One region of the Anaerobacillus sp. ABA4_114 genome, then DNA from elsewhere that is predicted to be linked to it. Evidence: a T-box and tRNA genes for the amino acid it is inferred to sense, from the RefSeq annotation. Region 1 holds a T-box; the other regions hold tRNA genes.
What was found. A T-box is a leader RNA that pairs with one kind of tRNA and senses whether it is charged. The one in region 1 lies ahead of leuS (leucine--tRNA ligase), so its partner is inferred to be a tRNA-Leu.
Positions count from the first base shown of each region.

Region 2: it has a tRNA-Leu gene. The T-box ahead of leuS (leucine--tRNA ligase) is inferred to sense a tRNA for this amino acid. The anticodon was not compared.
Region 3: it has a tRNA-Leu gene. The T-box ahead of leuS (leucine--tRNA ligase) is inferred to sense a tRNA for this amino acid. The anticodon was not compared.

Region 1 covers NZ_JBSWUM010000001.1:1,112,967-1,118,027, forward strand. Annotated here, with positions in the region: gene ACXAEY_RS05460 (hypothetical protein) at 145-357, shown strand; T-box leader at 568-797, shown strand; gene leuS (leucine--tRNA ligase) at 855-3,269, shown strand; gene ACXAEY_RS05470 (rhodanese-like domain-containing protein) at 3,526-3,834, shown strand; gene ACXAEY_RS05475 (rhodanese-like domain-containing protein) at 3,862-4,203, shown strand; gene ACXAEY_RS05480 (lytic transglycosylase domain-containing protein) at 4,361-4,960, shown strand.
Region 2 covers NZ_JBSWUM010000001.1:2,120,174-2,125,234, forward strand. Annotated here, with positions in the region: gene ACXAEY_RS10645 (YpjP family protein) at 1-532, opposite strand, end outside; gene ACXAEY_RS10650 (transporter) at 661-996, opposite strand; tRNA gene ACXAEY_RS10655 (tRNA-Glu) at 1,236-1,310, opposite strand; tRNA gene ACXAEY_RS10660 (tRNA-Gly) at 1,318-1,391, opposite strand; tRNA gene ACXAEY_RS10665 (tRNA-Ser) at 1,395-1,487, opposite strand; tRNA gene ACXAEY_RS10670 (tRNA-Ala) at 1,492-1,567, opposite strand; tRNA gene ACXAEY_RS10675 (tRNA-Arg) at 1,577-1,653, opposite strand; tRNA gene ACXAEY_RS10680 (tRNA-Leu) at 1,672-1,756, opposite strand; tRNA gene ACXAEY_RS10685 (tRNA-Thr) at 1,762-1,837, opposite strand; tRNA gene ACXAEY_RS10690 (tRNA-Val) at 1,861-1,936, opposite strand; gene ACXAEY_RS10695 (hypothetical protein) at 2,111-2,269, opposite strand; gene ACXAEY_RS10700 (NRDE family protein) at 2,397-3,152, opposite strand; gene trhO (oxygen-dependent tRNA uridine(34) hydroxylase TrhO) at 3,229-4,110, opposite strand; gene kapB (kinase-associated lipoprotein KapB) at 4,188-4,580, opposite strand; gene ACXAEY_RS10715 (cell wall hydrolase) at 4,653-5,061, opposite strand, start outside.
Region 3 covers NZ_JBSWUM010000001.1:1,797,126-1,802,186, forward strand. Annotated here, with positions in the region: gene ACXAEY_RS09085 (YjcZ family sporulation protein) at 391-549, opposite strand; gene ACXAEY_RS09090 (alanine/glycine:cation symporter family protein) at 656-2,035, opposite strand; gene ACXAEY_RS09095 (spore coat protein) at 2,147-2,404, opposite strand; gene ACXAEY_RS09100 (hypothetical protein) at 2,418-2,603, opposite strand; gene kynU (kynureninase) at 2,667-3,968, opposite strand; tRNA gene ACXAEY_RS09110 (tRNA-Leu) at 4,113-4,197, shown strand; tRNA gene ACXAEY_RS09115 (tRNA-Arg) at 4,206-4,282, shown strand; tRNA gene ACXAEY_RS09120 (tRNA-Pro) at 4,305-4,381, shown strand; tRNA gene ACXAEY_RS09125 (tRNA-Met) at 4,393-4,469, shown strand; tRNA gene ACXAEY_RS09130 (tRNA-Tyr) at 4,484-4,568, shown strand; tRNA gene ACXAEY_RS09135 (tRNA-Gln) at 4,572-4,646, shown strand; tRNA gene ACXAEY_RS09140 (tRNA-Gly) at 4,651-4,724, shown strand; tRNA gene ACXAEY_RS09145 (tRNA-Arg) at 4,808-4,881, shown strand.

The DNA.
Region 1 (5,061 bases):
GAGCAACTCCTCTTTCGAACGGCGCCCGTCCAGAATAATAATCAAATTTTATCACTTTCAAAAGGCTTCTCCAAACCTTTTTAAATGTTTGGGAATATTTAGGTTGTGGTAAAGAAGACTATACACAGATAAAGAGGTGAGCGTATGAAAGATAATGAAAAGCGTCATAAAAAAGGCGAAACGAATAATCCAGAACAGCTTCCAGATCAAGAGCGAAGTCAGCTCGATGAAGATGTTTCTGAGATGAATGTAGACCCTATTCCACTTGAAGACCTGAAAGAAGAGCAAAAAGAAGAAAAGCAGAAACCAAAATCCAAAGATGACTCAGCTAGTCAAAAGAAATATAGAGAAGGATAACGCACCCACAGTGGTGCGTTTTACCTTGTTTAGAGTTCTCTTTGTCTTCTTACCTTATTGCTTTCGTATCGTGTCAGGCCTCATACGGAAATCTTACTGTTGAAAGATTTATCCTAATGTATAAACCCCTATGTGACCGTCTAAAATGATAATGTTCTTGACAATTTTCTGAAGTATTCATACAATACAAACTATATACTGAGATTAAACTGAAAGATTATGATGAGGAATAGTAATAAAGCTTCTACTTTAAGAGAGTTAACGGTTGGTGAAAGTTAACATAGAAACTTTATGAACTCGCCTTTGAATCGGAATCCTGAAAGATAGTAGGGAGCCCCGTCCGCCTGCGTTAAAGGTTTTAAGTGAGTGCGATTCAGCACTAATCCGGGTGGTACCGCGGGTGATTGTGAATAACAGATTCTCAACCTCTCGTCCCTGTTTATAGACAGGGATGGGAGGTTTTTTATTTTATGGATAGTTGGAAGGAGAGAGCTAGCATGTCTTTTGATCACAAATCGATCGAAAAGAAATGGCAACACTATTGGGAACAGAATAAAACGTTTAAAACGACTGAAGAAGCAGAGGGAGAAAAAGTTTATTTTCTCGATATGTTTCCATATCCATCAGGAGCAGGTCTGCACGTAGGCCATCCAGAAGGGTATACAGCTACAGATATATTGTCACGTATGAAACGAATGCAAGGGTACAACGTATTGCATCCGATCGGTTGGGATGCGTTTGGTCTTCCAGCAGAGCAGTATGCTCTTGATACAGGTAACAATCCACGTGAATTTACTCAGCAAAACATCAACACGTTCCGTCGCCAAATCAAGGAACTTGGATTCTCGTATGATTGGGATAGAGAAGTAAATACGACCGATCCAAACTACTACAAATGGACACAGTGGATTTTCACAAAACTATATGAAAAAGGTCTTGCTTACGTAGATGAAGTTGCTGTGAACTGGTGTCCAGCTCTAGGAACGGTTCTAGCTAATGAAGAAGTCATCGATGGTAAAAGTGAGAGAGGTGGACACCCAGTAGTACGTAAACCAATGAAACAGTGGGTGTTGAAAATCACAGAGTACGCAGACCGCTTGCTAGAAGATCTTGAAGACCTAGACTGGTCTGAAAGTATTAAAGAGATGCAGCGCAATTGGATCGGGAAGTCAGAAGGTGCTGAAGTAACGTTTGAAATCGACGGACATGATGAATCGATCGATGTCTTTACGACTCGTCCTGATACACTGTTCGGAGCTACGTATATGGTTCTAGCGCCAGAACATCCTCTAGTGGACCTTATTTCAACTGATTCTGAAGCTGCAAAAGTAAAAGACTACCGTTCAAGTGTGCAAACGAAGAGTGATCTTGAGCGTACAGAACTTTCGAAAGAAAAAACAGGCGTCTTCACAGGGGCATATGCGATCAATCCGATCAACAATGAGAAGCTTCCGATCTGGGTAGCAGACTATGTTCTAATGAGCTATGGTACGGGAGCTATCATGGCGGTGCCTGCTCATGATGAGCGTGACTACGAGTTCGCAACAGCTTTCGACCTACCGATAAAAGAAGTTGTAGCAGGTGGAGATATTTCGAAAGAAGCTTACACTGAAGAAGGGGAGCATGTTAATTCAGACTTCCTGAACGGACTTGATAAAACAGAAGCGATCACTAAGAGTATTGAGTGGCTTGAAGAAAAGAACAAAGGTAAGAAAAAGACAACATACAGACTTAGAGATTGGTTGTTCAGCCGTCAACGTTATTGGGGAGAACCCATTCCAATCATCCATTGGGAAGACGGTACGATGAGTGCTGTTCCTGAACAAGATCTTCCAGTCACTCTACCTGAAACAACAGAGATCAAGCCTTCAGGAACGGGAGAATCTCCACTTGCTAACATTGATGAATGGTTAAATGTAGTTGATCCAAAGACTGGTATGAAAGGACGCCGTGAGACAAATACCATGCCTCAATGGGCGGGAAGCTGCTGGTATTATCTTCGTTACATCGATCCAGATAATGATCAAATGTTGGCTGATCCAAAGAAACTTGAAGCTTGGCTTCCTGTAGACATGTATATTGGAGGAGCGGAGCATGCGGTTCTGCACTTGCTATACGCTCGCTTCTGGCATAAAGTCCTTTATGATATTGGCGTCGTTCCAACGAAAGAGCCGTTCCAGCGTCTACGAAATCAAGGGATGATCCTTGGTGAAAACAATGAGAAGATGAGTAAATCTAAGGGGAATGTTGTTAACCCGGATGAAATTGTTGAAACGCATGGAGCAGACACACTTCGCCTTTACGAAATGTTTATGGGACCATTCGAAGGTTCCATCGCATGGTCAAGCAATGGATTAGACGGTGCTAGAAGGTTCCTTGATCGTGTGTGGCGTTTATACGGAGAAGGTGACCTTTCAAAAAGCTCGATCTCAAAAGAAGCATCAGAGGATGGCCTAGAGCGTGTTTATCACGAAACGGTTAAGAAAGTTACGGAAGACTTCGAGGGCTTGCGTTTTAATACGGCGATCTCTCAAATGATGGTCTTCGTGAACGAAGCGTATAAGCAAGATTCTTTACCATTCAATCTGATGGAAGGTTTTGTTAAGCTTCTATCTCCAGTAGCTCCTCATCTTACAGAAGAATTGTGGGAGGTGCTTGGTCACACTGATACACTCGCTTATGCAAGCTGGCCAACGTTTGATGAGAACAAGCTGACTGTTGATGAAGTAGAGATCGTCGTGCAAGTAAATGGAAAGTTACGTGCTAAGATTTCGATCCCTGCTGAAGCAACTCGAGAAGAAATGCAAGACATTGCCATGGCTCACGAGAAGATCGAAGGACAGCTTGAAGGAAAAACAATTCGTAAAGTAATCGCTGTTCCTGGAAAGCTTGTGAATATTGTAGCTAACTAAGTTATTAAAGTGAAATGAGTGAAGCTAGAGGTCATAAAGACCTCTGGCTTTTTTTGATTTATAAAGGTATCGAACCAATCACTCTTTTTAGTGAAAAATAATAGTATGGGTTATATTTGTGACATGGTATCACTAGAAACTTCTTGTTCAAAAGCTTGCCAGATTGATTTCTTGAATTAAAGATAAAAATGATGTAGGATTGTTTTGGTGAAGAAACCATTCAATGAAAACAATCGTTCAGGAAGGAGTATGTTAAATGAGTAATGAAGTTAAGACGATTACACCTGAAGAGGTTCAAGAGCTACTAAATGAGGGAAAAAACGTATCGCTAATCGACGTTCGTGAGGATGAAGAGGTAGCAGAAGGAAAGATTCCTGTGGCTAAACATATTCGTCTTGGTACTATTCCTGAACGACTTGATGAGATCAACAAAAACGAAGAGCACATCATGATTTGTCGCTCAGGAAGACGAAGCGAGCATGCATGTGAATATTTACAAGAAGCAGGATATGAAGTGAAGAATATGGTAGGCGGTATGATGAAGTGGGAGGGTGAAGTAAAGTAACCCTCCTAAGAAAAGGAGAGAATCCAGATGACACTATGGGGCATGGCTATCGCTGTTGCGGCAATAACGATTGGGCTATGGAAAGTCGTTCATCCCTATACGTATTTAAAGCCGATCAATGTTGATCCCTTTGATGATGATAAATACTGCTTGATCGATGTAAGAGATTACATTCTTTCGCACCGTACACCGTATGAGAAAGCAAAGAACATCCCGCTTTCTTATCTCGGTAGACAGACAAAGGAAAATGATGTTTGTGATAAAGAAATCGTTGTGCTTGCAGAAGACCGCAAGGCTGCGAGGATGGCTGCAAAAATATTGTTAAAGCAATCGAAGCAGCCTATTTATTACATGACAGTTTCATCATAAACTGGAACGCCTTTAGAAGACTTTTCTGAAGGCGTACCATTCGCCTATTAATCCAACTAAAATTATAGGATTAATTATATTTTTCTTTTTAAAATAGGTCTAGAAGCCTCCCTTTTCTTTGTTATAATAAGGAAAAAGATAACTTAGAGGTGTCGTCATGAGGGCAGAACTTATTCGCGCTATGATGGATTTACAGGCATTGCGCCAATTTCAACCTGGAAACGGAAGTCGAAATCAGCAGGCAGCCACTCCTTTTCTTGAAATGCTAGAACAGGCTATTTCATACACTTCATCTGATCAGATAACTACTTTTGACAGTACGTCTATAACAAAGCAAACTCCGGTGGAGTCATTTACGCCTACTGGTCATTCAACAAAGTCACTAGAAATAGATGGATACATTCAGCAACTCTCCGATGAACATCAAGTGGATTCTAAACTAATTCACTCCATTATTAAGCAGGAGTCAGGGTATAACCCATCAGCAGTTAGCCATGCAGGTGCAGTTGGACTTATGCAGCTTATGCCTGCAACAGCGCGTGGGCTCGGGATAGAAGATCCCTTTGATGCTAAGCAGAATATCGAAGGCGGCGTCAAATACATTAAGCAAATGTTGAGTAAATATGGTGGGAATACTGAACTTGCTCTAGCAGCTTATAATGCCGGACCGGGAAACGTTGATAAGTATGGAGGTATCCCTCCATTTAAAGAAACGCAAAACTATGTATCTAAAGTTATGAAAAACTATTTAGCATAAAGCAAAGCTGTCTCACACGACTGCTCTTTAGCGGACGTGAGGAGGCAGTTTTTTTATTTTTTTAAAAGAATTTTGGGATGCTTTGTGAGATACTACATGGA
Region 2 (5,061 bases), 1.0 Mb from region 1:
GTGGATGGTCTCTTCTCACATGAAACCTCATCAAGTCATTCCCTGTTTTCTCGTTGTACACGTGCATGATACGTTCACCATAACCACCAGATGGTTTATCAGTCAAACGAAGTGAACGAACGAAATCAACATCTAGTTCTTCGACTTTAGATGTAATGACCTCGCTTACTTTCGGAACGATTAAATTTATATATTCGGACCCAACACGGTTAGCAATCGTGTCGCCAAACTTTCTTATTCCTAATTCTTCAGTTTGTAGTGAAGCATATGTAATGAATTCTTCTACTACCTCAGATGATGAAGAGCGTTCTGCAATCTCAGGCCATCGTAGGGGTTCTCTCTCGACTTCTTCATATGATAGTTGAGGAGGCTCGTCCGTTTCAACAACGTGTGAAACGTCTTTTTGGTAGTTAGCTTCAGTCTTTTGTGCAGGTTTAAGATCTTGTAAATATTCTGTTGGTATAACTGTACCAAGCGTGATTACAGCAATGAATGCTACAAAAAGCTTTCTTGACCATAACGGAAAGCGCAATCGTCTACACCTGACTTTCTCAAATAAAAGATTTCTTACATTGTCCCATGAAGACGACGAAAATACCAGATAATTTTTTAACTATTCTGTTACATATTTTGAGCGCTTCGTTAAAAGCGCTCATCCACTTAACAAGTAAACATTTCGATTCGATTAAGATCAATGCCTGTATATACCCATCTTCTTCCAGTCCATCGAAATCCAGATACAGATCTTCTGCCAACAAAAACTGGCCAGAACCAGAAGCGATTTCCACCTTTCATCCATATATACGTGTAGCGGTATAAACACCCTCTGATCGCAAACGGGTCTACTGCCTGCGTTCCTGCTTGTGCTGACATAGGCATTTGTGGTGTCGTTGATGGTGGACTAGAAGGTGGCTGCATCACTGGTTGTTGTTGACGAGGAGCCTCATAGGTATGAATGTGGTATGCGATGTGCTCATGTTCTTCACTGTACATCATTTCCATCCCTTCTCACTTGATATAGACACTGTATGCCCTTCTTAGGTGAGAGGTTCATTTGGACAACAAAAAAAGCACCTCTTTGAGTGTGCTGTCGCTTCATAATCAAATAAAATTATTATAAGAAATGGTGACCCGTACGGGATTCCGACGCGTTAGCTAGTCCTGCTGATTTCTCTTCTTCGAGAGAACTTCTGCAGGGGAACCCTTGGGTGAGAAGCCCGTAAGCTTCTTTGAAATGGTGACCCGTACGGGATTCGAACCCGTGTTACCGCCGTGAAAGGGCGGTGTCTTAACCGCTTGACCAACGGGCCACTAAATTGGAGCGGGTGATGGGAATCGAACCCACGACATCAGCTTGGAAGGCTGAGGTTTTACCACTAAACTACACCCGCAAATGGCGGAGGAAGAGGGATTCGAACCCCCGCGGGCCGTTAAGCCCCTGTCGGTTTTCAAGACCGATCCCTTCAGCCAGACTTGGGTATTCCTCCAATATGGTGGAGCCTAGCGGGATCGAACCGCTGACCTCCTGCGTGCAAGGCAGGCGCTCTCCCAGCTGAGCTAAGGCCCCAAGTATGTATGGCGCGCCCGAGAGGAGTCGAACCCCTAACCTTCTGATCCGTAGTCAGACGCTCTATCCAATTGAGCTACGGGCGCATACCTATGTGATTCTAATGGTGCGGGTGAAGGGACTCGAACCCCCACGTCGTAAGACACTAGATCCTAAGTCTAGCGCGTCTGCCAATTCCGCCACACCCGCGTGTGTGGTGCCGGCCAGAGGACTTGAACCCCCAACCTACTGATTACAAGTCAGTTGCTCTACCAATTGAGCTAGACCGGCGAAGTATTTTTATAGAGAAAGAATGGTGGAGGATGACGGGCTCGAACCGCCGACCCTCTGCTTGTAAGGCAGATGCTCTCCCAGCTGAGCTAATCCTCCAAATAAACAGCGACCTCTATATTGTATAACTACTTGTCCATTCACGTCAACACTTTTTTTCAAAGACATTGTGTCGAAAAACGTTGTTTATGAGGACAAGATTTATATTATCAATAATCTTACTAGATTGCAATAGTTTTTCACATAAAAAAAGCAAGGGATTTAATCCCCTGCTTATACTGATGATTGAACAAGAGTTTTATTTTTCTTTGGAGGCGCACTGCGTTCAGGATATTTCTTGGCTACCACTTCAACATCTACCTTACGATACTCTCGAATATTAGAGGCTTCCCTTAGTAGCTGATCTTCAACATAGTGACGCTTTCGTTTCAATAAAACCCCTCCTCATACTTAGTAACCCCTAGTTACCCTCTTTAGACCAATCATAAACCTGGTCTTTATTACCATATTTAAGCTGGTAATGATAGGTAGGATATAATGTATTCCTCTAGAGCACGTATTATGAACGGTCGATTGAAAAATGAAACTTGTTTATTTTTTCACCGGTAGCTTTTTCAAGAAACGTCACTTCTCCTTCGTTAGAGACCATAACGATCGTTTGTGCTCTGGTGCCATACTTTTCAGATTTAATATAGATGGGCGACAAAAGTCTTTCCCATTCTAGCGGGATACCTGTGTTTGGAAGATCTTTATCTGGCGCTGGTTCAGCATGATCAAGTAATTTGAACAGCTGATCAGAGTCAATCTCTTTAGTTTGGTCAAGATAATCTGATAGTTCTCTCTTGATTCGATCCACTTTGGGCCAGCTTGTATTCAACAGGTGATTACTTACAGCATGAATGCCCGACTCAACTTTCCTAACCTCGTTCTCGCGGTTTGAATAGTAAAAGAACTCATTTACATTACCCACAAACAAGTTGAAACCATTGTAGTGATCCTTTTGTTCCTGCAAACTCTTTAAATAATCGTATGGATGAATAGACTGCGTGAGGTAATTGACAGGCAGCTCCCCTCTTGACCGCTCCTTACGATCTTCATTAGGCTCTCGAAAATTTGTTAATGCAGCAATGTTACCCTCAGTCGTAATTCCAAGCCATGTACCTTTTGCTCTTAGGTCTCTTCCAGCTAAAAGGTTAGTATAATCAGTCCAATAATGAGCCCTTTCAGTGGGTCGTTCGTAGAATTCATCTCGATTAGCAATTAAAATGAATGGGTATTTTCGGTTAACATCGATTGCAACTGCGATTAAACACATACGATTTGCCGCCTTCCGATAAGCAGAGGAGCACAGTGTTAACCACTGTGCTCCTTCAACCCTTTATTGTATCAACTTAACCAGCACAAGATGATGAACAGTAACGTTGTTGTGAGTCCATGCACTCATCACAAACGATGTGTAGTTTATCACACTCTACATTTGCGCAGTTAATGTAAGTGTCTGCATGTGTGCCGCAATGATAGCATGTTCCAACTACCTTTGCTTCATCCGTTTGATTGACATCAACAGCTAAGCGATCGTCAAACACAAAACACTTACCATCAAAATATTTCCCTTGTACTTCTGGGTCTTTGCCATATGTTACGATCCCACCATGAAGCTGAGATACATCATTAAAACCTTTCTTCTTCAAATAACCAGAAAACTTTTCGCAACGAATTCCACCTGTACAATACGTGAGTACTTTTTTGTCCTTTTGATCTGATAAGTTCTCTTCAATCCATTCCGGTAATTCACGAAACGCTTTTATATTCGGTCGAATTGCATTTCTGAAGTGACCGATATCATATTCATAGTCATTTCTCGCATCAATAACGATAACATCATCTCGTTCAAGTGCATTCATAAACTCTTTTGGCTCAAGATAATTTCCCGTAAGCTCATTTGGATCGATATCCTCATCAAGACGGAGTGATACGATCTCATTTCTAGCTCGTACGTGCATTTTTTTAAATGTGTGAGCTTCCGCTTCATCGATCTTAAATTCAATGTCAGAAAAACGAGGATCGTTCCTTAACTCTTGCATGTATTGCTCAGTGTATTCCTTTGGTCCTGAAACAGTACCATTTATGCCCTCTTTACCTACGAGTATTCTACCTTTTAAGTTTAGAGACTTACAGAATTTCAAATGCTTTCTAGCAAAGTACTCGGGATCTTCTATTTCTACATACTTATAATATAACAGCACTTGATATGCTGAAGCTTCTGATTGCAAGCCAAAAACCACCTTCTGCGTATTCTAAAATCAGTATTAAATCTTACCTGATTTCTGATGTGATGTAAAGATGATTCTCACGATGTAAAGTATTCATCCTTAAGCTTTTCCAACTCGATTAAAGAAGCCTCTGCCCATCTTCCACCTTCGTGTTTTAGTTCGTTGACTTGTGTGTCCACCGCTTCCTTTAACGACTCGAGGTAATCTGGAATTTCTTCATCATAGTGGTTGATGGCGGAAATAGGGACAAGCGCTTTTTCGTATTGTGATAGCGCCTTACGCTGGTGAAATAATGGCACGTCGAGCTGCTTCGGGTTGTGCAGGTCCCCTTGTGTTGGGTGCTTAATGACTGCAAGAACCTTTACGACTGCTTTGGGAGATTTCACATCGACGATTTCTCCAATGTATCTCCCTGTTTTATAACCTGCTGTAACGATTTCACCTTGTTCAAATGACTTTTTATCTGCCATGATGTCTTCACTCCTTCACCAATGCTTTTACAACCTGATGATATCACAAAATCCTCCAGGGTCTGGAGGATTTCATCTTGTAAATACATGTTTTCCAATTGTCTTAATGACATGTCTGCTTCGAATCCAATCATCAGTGGCTGTTTTTGGATTATAGTAAAACAATGCCCCGGAGCTTGGATCTTCACCTTTTAATGCTTCATATGCTGCAAGGTAAGCCTTTTTTCCAGGTTTCTTGCTATATTGACCGTCAGATACTGCTGTATATGCTCCACTCTGAAAGATAACCTCTTTGATCGAATTTGGGAACTTTGATGAACGAACACGGTTTAGCGTAACAGCCGCAACTGCCACTTTCCCTTCGAACGATTCTCCTCTAGCTTCACCATTGATCAATCGAGCTAGCATTTCAACTTCTTTTACAGAGTATTTTTTAACTGATAATTGGTGACCTTTTACTTCTTTTACATCATTCATATTA
Region 3 (5,061 bases), 680 kb from region 1:
GACAGGAAGTAATCCTGTCTTCCAGATCGTTGAAAGCTTAAAAAGTTGCGCTCCCTATAACGTAGGAGTTTGAATCCCTCTTGCTTTCCTGTGGACGAACGCTTGAGCCTCAAATCGGACAAGAACGGTCCGCTCTGAGTCTCAAACGCCCGTTGGACCACTGGAGTCAAGAGGGATTCACTCCTACTAGAATTCATTCTTACAAACGTTAAACTTTCCGACCAATTATGTTATGACATGTTTCTACTGTCATTTTGAGTCAGTTCATTCTTTGATTTACAAGTGGATAAATTATTTATGCGGAAAGAGATCGTCTTGGAGCGTTTAACGAATTTCTCTTAAGACTTTCGCTACAATCTAAAAAGACAGGAGCGAATCCTGTCTTCTTCCTTAATATTTCACAAAAGCTGCGCCAACGATGATGAGTAAGATAAACAGCACGACGATTAAGGCAAAGCCGCTGCCGTTGTTACAACAATAGTAAGGCATACTTGCTCCTGCCACCTGGTTGTATGGCTCATTTGGATATGGTGCATTTCCATAATTCATAGTTGTGATCCCCCTTAGTATCTCTTGCCCTATCACTATATGTATCCGTCTATAAATGATGTGGGCAAGAGCGGAGGGAAGGGGCAGTTTTTAGAAAAGTACCCAACTAGCCACTGAACGTATTGTCCTTACTACGTTGCTGTAAGAAGTTGTTTCGGTAGTCATCTGTAAGTTCTTTCACTTCCTTACTGAGGAATAAGATGGCGATGACGTTAGGGATAACAAAGAGTGCTAACGTGAGATCAACTAGTTCCCATACGAACTGAAGGCCACCGATTGCTCCGACAAATACGGCACAAATATAAACCACCCTCATCACTTTAGAAGCTTTAGACCCGTATAGGTATTCTGCTTGTTTCTCTCCATAGAAGATCAGGACACCGATGGTACTAATGACAAAGATGAGAAGAAGGGAGGATACGAAAATTGGGCCCCACGTTTCTCCCATCAATCCAGCAAATGCGTCAGAGACCATATCCGATGCATTAGAAGGTTTCACATCCTTCCACGCTCCAGATACGAGAACGGTGAAAGCTGTAATTGTGCAAAGAACGATCGTATCAATGAAGACACTAAATATTCCCCAAAGACCTTGTCGGCTAGGGTGTGGTGTGTGAGCAGCGGAGTGTGCGATCGAAGCAGTTCCCATTCCAGCTTCGTTCGAATATAGTCCTCTCGCAAGGCCCCAACGGACTGCTGCAGCAAACCCAGCACCTGCAAAGCCACCTGCTGCAGAAATCGGTTGGAATGCATGGACAAAAATCAGCTTCATCACTTCAGGAAACTGGTCGATGTTGATCACCATCACACCGATAGCGCCTCCGATGTAGGTTAGGATCATAAACGGTACGATTTTCTCTGCAACAGATCCTATTCTTTTAATTCCTCCAAACACTACGATTGAAATAAGAATCATCAGAATGATACCCGTCAACCAGGTAGGGAGACCGAATGATCCTTCGGTTAAGGTAGAGATCGAGTTTGTTTGTACCATGACGCCCGGTATAATTTCAATCATTAGACCGAATGCAAAGAGCCATGATGCGAATTTCCAGTTAAGTCCTTTACGTATGTAATACATTGGCCCACCAACATAAACCCCATCTTTGTTTTTTTCTCGATACTTGATACCCAACACGATCTCAGAGTATTTCGTCGACATCCCGATGATGGCAACGACCCACATCCAAAAGATCGCGCCTGGTCCACCGAACGCAATCGCAACCGGTACGCCAACAATGTTTGTAGCTCCCGCAGTAGATGCTAGAGCAGATGTGAAAGCCTGAAATGGCGAGATCGTTCCATCGCCTTTGTTTTTTTCGAAAATTTTACCGATCGTATGTTTCAAGGTGTGGGGGAAGAAAATAATTTGAAAAAAGCCGAGTCGGATGGTTAAAAAAAGCCCTCCTCCTAAGAGTAAAATCATCATCGGATAGCCCCATATGAATCCGGAGAACTCCGAGATCGCATTAAGAATCGTTTCCATTCTAATCGCTCCCTACGAATATAGTGTATAACTTTAATATCCAAAAATAGGGAATGTGAAACTTAGTCTAAGGAACAATAAAAAAAACAGCCGGGTCAAACCGGCTGTTTATTATTGAGGCTGTTGGCCGTTAAGCTGATTCTTAACGTGCTGTACTTCTTGCATCTGCGCAGGTGCTGCTGGCTGATAGTACCCTTTTTGTTTTGCGTAGTGATAAAGGTTATACTGCCTTTGTTCATCAGTATTTCTTATTTGTTGAAGCGTCTGACGCAGTTGTTCGTTATCACATTGTGAAATAACACTACCATAGTTGATCAGGCTTCCATTTAGAGCTGACAAGTAATCGTTGACCATATCCTTCTCATTCATTACTTTCTCCTCCTTAACCTAAAAAAGACATAAGCTGTTGTTTTGTATTTCTTGCATCTTGCGCATCTTTTTGCAGCATTTGCTTTAGTTCAGGACAAGTACAAGTTTGGGCATACGTATCAAGTTTATTTGCCAGCGTGTCGTGACCACCGATCATGTGGCGAAGGTTCTGCAACTCCAATTCATTCAACTGTTCCATAAAAGTCCCTCCTTCTATTGAATCAATCTTAATATTGAATGTTGAGGGACTTTTTATACGCGTTTACGCGATGATGTTTCGATTGTTTGTGAATTGCTCATACTCTTTAGTAGCCATGATTTCTTCTAATATATGTACAACGTTCCACACATCTTCAAACGACGTATATAACGAGATCGGTGCAAGACGAATGACGTTTGGAGCTCGAAAGTCAGGAATCACGCCTTTGTTTTTTAACGCTTTGCAAATTCTAGCAGCTTCGTTATGTTCTAAACAAACATGGCCACCACGGCGATGGTCCTCTGCAGGGTTAGCTATAGTGAAGCCAAAGCGATTCAGTTTTAAAGCCGTTAACTCCATTAAGTACTTCGTGAGCTTTAACGACTTTTCTCGAATTTGTTCAATGCCCGCTTCAGAAAAAATTTCTAACGAACCAATCAATGAAGCCATGCTGAAAATATGAGGTGTCCCGATTTGAAATGCTCCAGCGGTTTGTGCATGATCAAGGTCATGACTCATATCGAATTGAACGTCTTTCTTCGAGCTGAACCAACCTGCAAGGCCTGGTTTCTTTCCTAGGTGTTTTTCATGGACATAAAGACCGCCGACACCACCAGGGCCACTGTTTAAGTATTTGTACGTGCACCATACCGCGAAGTCAACGCCCCATTCGTGTAAGTGATGAGGGATGACACCGACGGAATGCGCAAGGTCGAACCCTATTATGATGTCTTTATTATTTGCTGCTCGAGTTATTTTTTTGATGTCGAGTAATTGACCGCTACGATACAAGACAGAAGGGAGGAGGACTAGTGCGACTTCGTTCGTCATCTCCTTAATAATGTCGTCTTCATCAATCGTACGACCATCTGAACTTTGCACCTGAATGAGATGTTCGTCTGGTGATAGTCCGTGAAGCTCTAGCTGTGCTTTTATTACATAGATATCTGAAGGGAAAGTGAGTGAATCAGCGATGATCTTCGTTTTCTTATCATATGGCTTGTAAAACGTTGTTAGCATTTGATGGAGGTTAGTGGTGATCGAACCTGTTGTGATCGTTTCGTCTTCTTTTGCTCCGATAAGGGGCGCAGTCATCTTGCCAAGCATTTCTGCCATATAAAACCATGGTTGCTCCGCGTCTGTCCAACCATTGATTCCATGCGTTTTCCAATCGTCAATCGATTGGAGTAGAGAAGCTTCAGCTCGTTTTGAGAGAAGGCCAAGTGAATTGCCATCCATGTAGATGGAATGGTCCGGAGTATAAAACTCATTTTTGAAGTGGCGTAGAGGGTCTTTTTCGTCTAGATCTTTTGCATAATAAATGGACTGTGGTACACTCAATTTACTCAGCTCCTTTAGTATCATAATCGTATGGTAAAGAATGAGAAGCTGTCAACGCTTACATAGCCCGATATGAAAAAACTAAATGTTTTTTTGAAATAATGATTGACGTGTTTTGGCTTAGGGTGTTATTATATTAATTGTCGCTGAAACGGAACAAAACCACATGCGGGTGTGGCGGAATTGGCAGACGCGCTAGACTTAGGATCTAGTGTCTTACGACGTGGGGGTTCGAGTCCCTTCACCCGCACCAGAATAGATGCGCCCGTAGCTCAATTGGATAGAGCGTCTGACTACGGATCAGAAGGTTAGGGGTTCGACTCCTCTCGGGCGCGCCATTACATAACATAGCGATGAAATCGGGAAGTAGCTCAGCTTGGCAGAGCACTTGGTTTGGGACCAAGGGGTCGCAGGTTCAAATCCTGTCTTCCCGACCATCACATAGCGTGGCGGTGTAGCTCAGCTGGCTAGAGCGTACGGTTCATACCCGTGAGGTCGGGGGTTCGATCCCCTCCGCCGCTACCATATAATTAAATAGTGGAGGGGTAGCGAAGTGGCTAAACGCGGCGGACTGTAAATCCGCTCCCTCAGGGTTCGGCGGTTCGAATCCGTCCCCCTCCACCATTTTGGGCTATAGCCAAGCGGTAAGGCAACGGATTTTGATTCCGTCATGCGCTGGTTCGAATCCAGCTAGCCCAGCCATTTTGCGGGTGTAGTTTAGTGGTAAAACCTCAGCCTTCCAAGCTGATGTCGTGGGTTCGATTCCCATCACCCGCTCCATTACATAATTTTAATTAAGACTTTTCCAAGAATGGAAAACGTGGTATACTAACTTTCAGTTATCGTATCACACATACTACCATGCGCCTTTAGCTCAGCTGGATAGAGCAACAGCCTTCTAAGCTGTGGGTCAGAGGTTCGAATCCTCTAAGGCGCGTATCTCAAAACCTCTGAGTGGTTACACCACTCGGAGGTTTTATTTTGTGAGTGAAGATAATGACGAGGAGTTCAAAAAGGCGAACATTCGCGTGAAAAATCAACCCATTATTAATTTTTGCGTATATTCGCACTCGTATCTCTTGATTTTCCCGCTTAATATGCTACTATATCCGTAGAA